3 regions of the Paenibacillus sp. FSL H3-0310 genome follow, and region 3 is predicted to be linked to each of the others. Evidence: predicted binding sites of a transcription regulator. Region 3 holds the regulator's gene; each other region holds the start of a gene.
The links. Region 3 encodes LexA, which represses DNA repair genes until DNA is damaged. Its sites were predicted from a motif close to CGAACATATGTTCG; they were not measured.
Positions count from the first base shown of each region.

Region 1: recA (recombinase RecA) is a predicted target of LexA. The motif match lies at 894-907, and genes of this name have one in related genera.
Region 2: MHH63_RS04950 (YolD-like family protein) is a predicted target of LexA. The motif match lies at 549-562, and genes of this name have one in related genera.

Region 1 is NZ_JBBODC010000001.1:2,081,655-2,083,934, forward strand. It holds gene MHH63_RS09400 (competence/damage-inducible protein A) at 1-676, shown strand, start outside; gene recA (recombinase RecA) at 977-2,041, shown strand; gene MHH63_RS09410 (regulatory protein RecX) at 2,152-2,280, shown strand, end outside.
Region 2 is NZ_JBBODC010000001.1:1,091,085-1,093,364, forward strand. It holds gene MHH63_RS04945 (discoidin domain-containing protein) at 1-376, opposite strand, end outside; gene MHH63_RS04950 (YolD-like family protein) at 837-1,070, shown strand; gene MHH63_RS04955 (hypothetical protein) at 1,226-1,579, opposite strand.
Region 3 is NZ_JBBODC010000001.1:2,373,340-2,375,619, forward strand. It holds gene MHH63_RS10615 (hypothetical protein) at 1-18, opposite strand, end outside; gene MHH63_RS10620 (L,D-transpeptidase) at 169-507, opposite strand; gene lexA (transcriptional repressor LexA) at 686-1,312, opposite strand; gene MHH63_RS10630 (LysM peptidoglycan-binding domain-containing protein) at 1,564-1,977, shown strand; gene MHH63_RS10635 (DUF896 domain-containing protein) at 2,087-2,280, shown strand, end outside.

The sequences.
Region 1 (2,280 bases), 290 kb from region 3:
TCAGACTGATCCAACGATTGCTCCGTATGCCAAAGAGGGAGAGGTAACTGTTCGTATTTCGACAAAGGCCCCTTCTGAGCATGAAGCTACAAAAAAGCTGGAGATACTGGAACAACAAATCAAGGAGATTTTGCCGGAACATTTGTATGCGAACATTGATGTGCCGCTGGAGCAATTGATTGTGGATTGGATGGCGGATGCCGGCCTGACCTTAAGTGCGGCAGAGAGCTGCACCGGAGGTTTGCTGATGGAGAGCATAACAAATATTCCAGGCAGTGCATCGATGTTTGCCGGCGGAATCGTCTGCTATTCGAATGACTTAAAGAAAAAGTTACTGAATGTACCAAGTGCTTATTTGGAGGGACCCAATGCTCCTGGAGCCGTAAGTCGAGAAGTTGCCGAGGTGTTGGCTGACCAAGTGAGAATGATTGCAGACAGCGATTTCGGCTTATCTGTTACGGGTGTGGCTGGACCGGGTTATTCTGAGCGCAAGCCTGTTGGACTTGTATTTATCGGCTTGGCTGAACGGGGACGTAAGACAGAGGTCTATGAGCTTAATCTTAAAGGTACACGGGAAAATATCCGGTTGCGTACTGTAAAGGCTCTGCTGTATCGTCTGTGGCGGAGACTTGAGGAACGCAAGGTGGAGACACCTCTTGAGGGTTCAGACTTGTAATGGGAGATTAGCCCAGTTATAATAAACACATACGGAAGAACCGTGGCACTGAGATTTCTTTGCTGCGGTTTTTTGTATATTTGCAGAGATTTTGATCACGATGGCTACTCATGATCATAAGTCGTTGATGTCCGGTGAAGTGGGGAATTTAATTAACTTCTATCTCCGGAGGGAGGCTTACAATAAAAGGGATAAATAACGCCCAAGACAAAAAAAACGAATGTATGTTCGAAAAAAAGCTTGGCAAGACCTTAAAAACACGTTATTATATTACTATAAACAGTGAAGGAAGTGGTCTGATTGTCAGATCGTCGTGCAGCGCTTGATATGGCGCTTCGTCAAATAGAAAAACAATTTGGTAAAGGTTCGGTAATGAAACTGGGAGAATCCACGCATATGCAAGTGGAAGTTGTACCTAGCGGATCTTTGGCACTTGATATTGCGTTAGGTATAGGCGGACTTCCAAAGGGACGTATTATTGAAGTATATGGACCGGAATCTTCAGGTAAAACAACAGTTGCTCTTCATGCTATTGCAGAAGTGCAAAGACAAGGCGGACAAGCTGCATTTATCGATGCCGAGCATGCGCTTGATCCGAAATATGCACGTAACTTGGGCGTAAATATCGATGAGTTGCTGCTTTCTCAGCCAGACACGGGTGAACAAGCGCTGGAAATCGCCGAAGCACTCGTTCGTAGTGGAGCCGTTGATATTATTGTCGTTGACTCCGTTGCTGCTTTGGTACCTAAGGCTGAAATTGAAGGCGATATGGGTGATTCCCACGTCGGATTGCAGGCTCGCTTGATGTCTCAAGCACTTCGTAAGCTTTCTGGTGCCATTAGCAAATCCAATACGATCGCTATCTTTATCAACCAGCTTCGTGAGAAGATCGGTGTTATGTTCGGTAACCCTGAGACAACTCCGGGTGGTCGTGCATTGAAATTCTACTCTTCTGTACGTTTAGATGTACGTCGCGTAGAGAGCATCAAGATGGGGAACGATGTGGTTGGTAACCGTACTAAGATCAAGATTGTGAAGAATAAAGTAGCCCCTCCTTTTAAACAGGCTGATGTTGATATTATGTACGGTGAAGGGATTTCCAAAGAGGGAAGTCTTGTAGATATCGGTACTGAAATGGATATCGTGAATAAGAGTGGTGCATGGTATTCCTACGAAGGCGAGCGTCTCGGTCAAGGACGTGAGAATGCTAAACAGTTTTTGAAGGAACATCAGGATATTGCCCTTATTATTGAGAATAAGATCCGTGAAGCAAGTAATTTATCCACTATTGTTGCTGCGCCGAAGAATGAAGATATTATTGCAGAGCAAGAAGAAGAAGAGAAATTGCTTCTCGAAATCGAATAGTATATTAAGCAATAGGACGCCCTGTGATTGATTGTTGCAGGGTGTCTTTTCTTAACAAGTAACGAAAGTAAGACGATAACCGATCTATTGCTACGAGGTGACAAACAACTATGGTAATACAACTGGATTTTGAAGCAGAAGAACAAGATGAGCAGGTGTTATCTGATTTTCCTGAAGGAGAACTCTTAGAGATCACTAAAGTAGAACGTCAAAAGAAATCTGACCACCGTTATATCATA
Region 2 (2,280 bases), 1.3 Mb from region 3:
CCCAGTTTTCCCCATCCCATCCTTCGAAAGTCCAATTTTTAGGCGATTCTTTTGCTACATTCTCGTTTTTGCCACGACCTGTTAGAGAGTAAGAGTTAACAATTTGTGGACTTTCAAATTCATAAGCTATCCATCCATATGGCACACCTTCTTTAGAAGCCCATCCATAGTCGTTGTTGTTATTGTTAAATGCGTTGAACGCTTGATGGTCAATACCCCATTCGCTACTTGCACTTACCACTCCGGATGGAGAAGTATTAGATGTCATTACCGGAATTAAACTTGATACTGTTGTGGTATTTGCTTTAGTAATAGAAACAAAACTAAATAGCAGAAGTAAGGATAAAATGATAGGTACGTAAATTTTCTTTTTCATATGTATCTCCTTTAGTAGTTTATAGGAATCAAAGATACATAATGCAAAAAGAACAGTCTAAACAATATTTCTTAAATATGTAATAAAAAGAGTATTATATTTATTAATTCATAATTATTACATTTGGTGATAGGATTTCTATTGAATTAAGAATGCATGTTTGGTTATAATACAAACAAATGTTCTTGTTTTAGGGGGGTATCAACATGCAAATGCAGATTGGTCAAACTGTTGAAATTCTACAGCGGTAATACATGCGCACATGGAGCGCCTGGAGATTAAGGGGTACATACAGAGAGGTAAGAACATGCCACGAGCGTTGAAAGTTATTAAGGGAGTCGACGAAGACAATGAAACCACATCAGCGTAAGAAACTTGAAGATAATGGTCTTTGGGAGGGAAGTCGGATGATAATGCCTGAACATAAAAATAGGATTCTGACGATTCGCTTAAAGAAGAAGTGCGATCAAAGCCTGATTTAGATCCCAAAGCATTAGCTGAAATCTCACAGGTATTAGCTCAATATTTAGAGGATTGTAGTCCGATTACAATTACATTTTTTGGGGAATATGAGGACAGATCCATCCATGGAATAGTCATGAGAGTCGATCGACAGTTGAAACAGATTAAGTTCCATCATGATGGCGATTGGGAATGGATTAAACTAGAGGAAGTTATTGAGGCAATCACTTAAACGAGTGTCGCTTTTTCAATTATCCCTTATTAAGCTAACGGGCAGCATAGTGCAACAAGGCATACAAACAAGCTATAAAAAAACTACTTATGGACATGTTCATCCATAAGTAGGAGAAGGGAATTATTAATGACAGACCAAATAATTCATAGTAGCTATCTTAACTTAGTTATAAAGTAAGGTATGACTATTTGAAAATCTGAAGTATCATTCCAGACAGTTATGACCCATTCTCTACTAGTTCTAGGATAAGATTCTGTTGCGAACACTTCTTTGGTTTTTGGATCACCAGGTCTAATTGACCATCCACCAGAGACTACCCTTCTATTGATTGGAGCTAACATACTGAGTTCTCTGCTACCTCCTGGTGGGATCACTACTCTAGTAAAGACAAAACGGTCAAAGCCATTCCCAAGGTTTTGCGAAGTACGTACTTTTGTTGCACTTAATCTAATGATACTTTTTTGTTTTACAATTGTCTTTCTTGTAATCTTCTTTTTAATTGCCATGATATAACCTCCTCAAGTTGCATATGTTACAGTATTTAATAGATGTAAACTAAAGGGATTTTGCTTGTGTCTGTATCTAGTTAATTTGAATAAAATAGGGGAGTCGTGGGCATAGTCAAGAGATACATTTCTGAAAGCAATGTAAATGACAGGGGCATATTGAGCATTCTTCTTCTTCATTTTCAACTATGGCACCCGTAAAGAATGTATAATAGTGATATCTTTTTCATACGAATTTCTATTTAAGCTAACGGGAAACGTTAGCTCAATATAGATATAAGACACCCAACCGATACGATTGTAAAAATGTCCCTCATCAGTGATTATATTGGTGGGGTTTTGCGTTTCTCTATAACCAATGATATTTTTAGCTCGTTTCAAGTAATTGATAGATTACATTTAGGTTATTATTAGATATGTAAATTAATGAGAGCAAAGAAGTGAGGCATGCAATTACACAAATTAGATATTAACCAGACACTAACCCAAGAAGCAACAAAAACCCTTGCACAGATTTTAATTTCCGTTGCAAGGGATCAAAACTATAAGTGGTACTTTTTTTATAATACAAGGTTTTGTTAAATAATCGCAGGGGACGAACTGGGGACAGACTCTAGGTCAACCAGTAGAAACCAGTCCAAATGAGAACAATATAAGAACGGGTTAAGTCCTTGATATGACTAGGTTATTGAGTTTAGTTC
Region 3 (2,280 bases):
AATTTTTGAATTATTCAAACTAAACACATCCTTTTCAATTTGCAATCCTGTTAACAATATTCGACATATAATCACCAAACTCCTAGTATGCTAATGAAAAAATACTTACTTATGTAATGACCCCCATTTTTTAATGTGATTTGGGGGTTGCCGAGCCTCCATTCGAATTTAATTTCTTATCGTTACTCGTGTGCCTATAGGGACAATAGCAGCGAGTGCTAACACATCCTCGTTGTACATCCGGATGCAGCCGTGGGACACCTCTTTCCCAATGGAGGAAGGGTCATTGTTTCCATGAATTCCGTAGTGTGGTTTAGACAGTCCCATCCAAAACACACCGAAGGGACCCCCTGGGTCGGGTTGTTTGTTAATAATAGTGAATTCACCCACTGGGGATTGGGTTAACATCTTACCGATGCCGACAGGGAAACCTCTAATCACAATATCATTGTCCAGAAGATATAACATTCGTTGGGTCAGATCTACAATAATTCGGTAGTTGGGCATTATACGCAACACTCCTTTCTAATTAGGATATGAGCAGAACGCCTAAAGGGTTATTCATAGAAAATGGCCATTTTAGCCATTGGGAACAAATGTTCGTAAGTGGTTGGAAAAGCAAAAAAACGTAGAAAAAAGGCTGTTCCGCATATGCGGACCAGCCTTTTATGTTAGAAGTGCATACTTAGTGGATATCTCGAAACAATCCGATGACTCTTCCGAGAATAGTTACGCGATTAAGGCGAAGCGGCTCATAAGCTGGATTCTCCGGCTGAAGCCGTATATGATCACGTTCCTTGTAAAAGGTCTTAACGGTTGCTTCATCTTCTTCGGTCATGGCTACAACGATATCTCCGTTGTCCGCTGTTTGTTGTTGGCGAACAATCACATAGTCACCATTCATAATGCCTGCGTCCACCATACTATCACCCATGACAGACAGCATAAATACTTTGTTGTCACCTACATAGTGAGTAGGAAGTGGGAAGTAGTCTTCGATATTCTCTGTAGCAGTGATAGGTACCCCGGCGGTAACTTTACCTACGACAGGAATCCGTGAGATGGTCTGCGCGAATTGGTGAACATTCTCTGAATCCTCTTGGCCTAGTAATTCTATTGCACGTGGCTTCGTTGGATCTCGACGAATAAGTCCCTTCTTCTCAAGCCGGTCCAAATGACCGTGAACTGTGGAGCTGGAAGCAAGGCCAACAGCTTCTCCAATTTCCCGGACGGAAGGTGGATAACCCTTGCTGCGGACTTCGCTTCGTATAAATTCCAGGATCGCCAGCTGGCGACTTGAAATCTTTGACATTGGAATCAACCCCATATAGTAATGTTTGGGAAAATTATAACATAGAACTACCGTTCGCACAAACATAAGTTCTAACTATTATAAATATTAATCTGCTAGAGTTAAAAAATGGTAGACAAATGATAATAAAATGAACCGCTTGAGTCTCTCGAAAAAAAGAGAACAATTGTTCTGAAATAGTATTGAACAAAACACATGTTCGTGTTATTATAAATTCGAAAGTAAGAACAAGTGTTTGGAGGATGATGATTATGCTAAAATACAGTACATACCGCAGCATCTACGATAAGGCCCCAGTGGTTGAATCTATAGGACATAATGACGTTGCCCGTAATTCCGCTAAGGTGAAAGAGATAACGGAACGTTTGCTTGGAGGGATGATTTCGTTGTTCCGTCAAGATTTCTTTATTAAGTTAATATTGATTTTCGTGCTAGTATTATCTGGCCTAACAGTAGTGGGAAATGTATTTGCAGGATCGACGACTATAATGAAGGAAGAGAAGCGGATTGTGGTTGAACGTGGAGATACACTATGGAGTATTGCCCTTAAGAATAAACCAGCTGATATGAAGACAGTTGTTTATATAGAAGGAATTAAACGTTCAAGTGGGATTAAGAGTAGTCAAATTAACGCTGGAGACATACTTACTTTACCTATTTATTAATTTTCTGAGAACATAATAGAATGACCAGTAGAGCTTGCAGGGAGTAGACCTTGACAAGCTCTTTTTCTCATGGCAGAGTTAGAATTAATTTATAGGGGGAGGGAAAGTATTGAATATTGATGAGTTGGTCGCGCGAATTAACGAATTGGCACGCAAACAGAAGAGCGTAGGCCTTAATCAAGAGGAAGTGGCGGAACGCGCCAAGCTTCGTGAAATTTACCTGGGGAATATCCGCAATAACTTCCGAGCACAATTAAATACTATTGAAGTGGTAGATAACGATGAGCATGAACAAGGTAACAA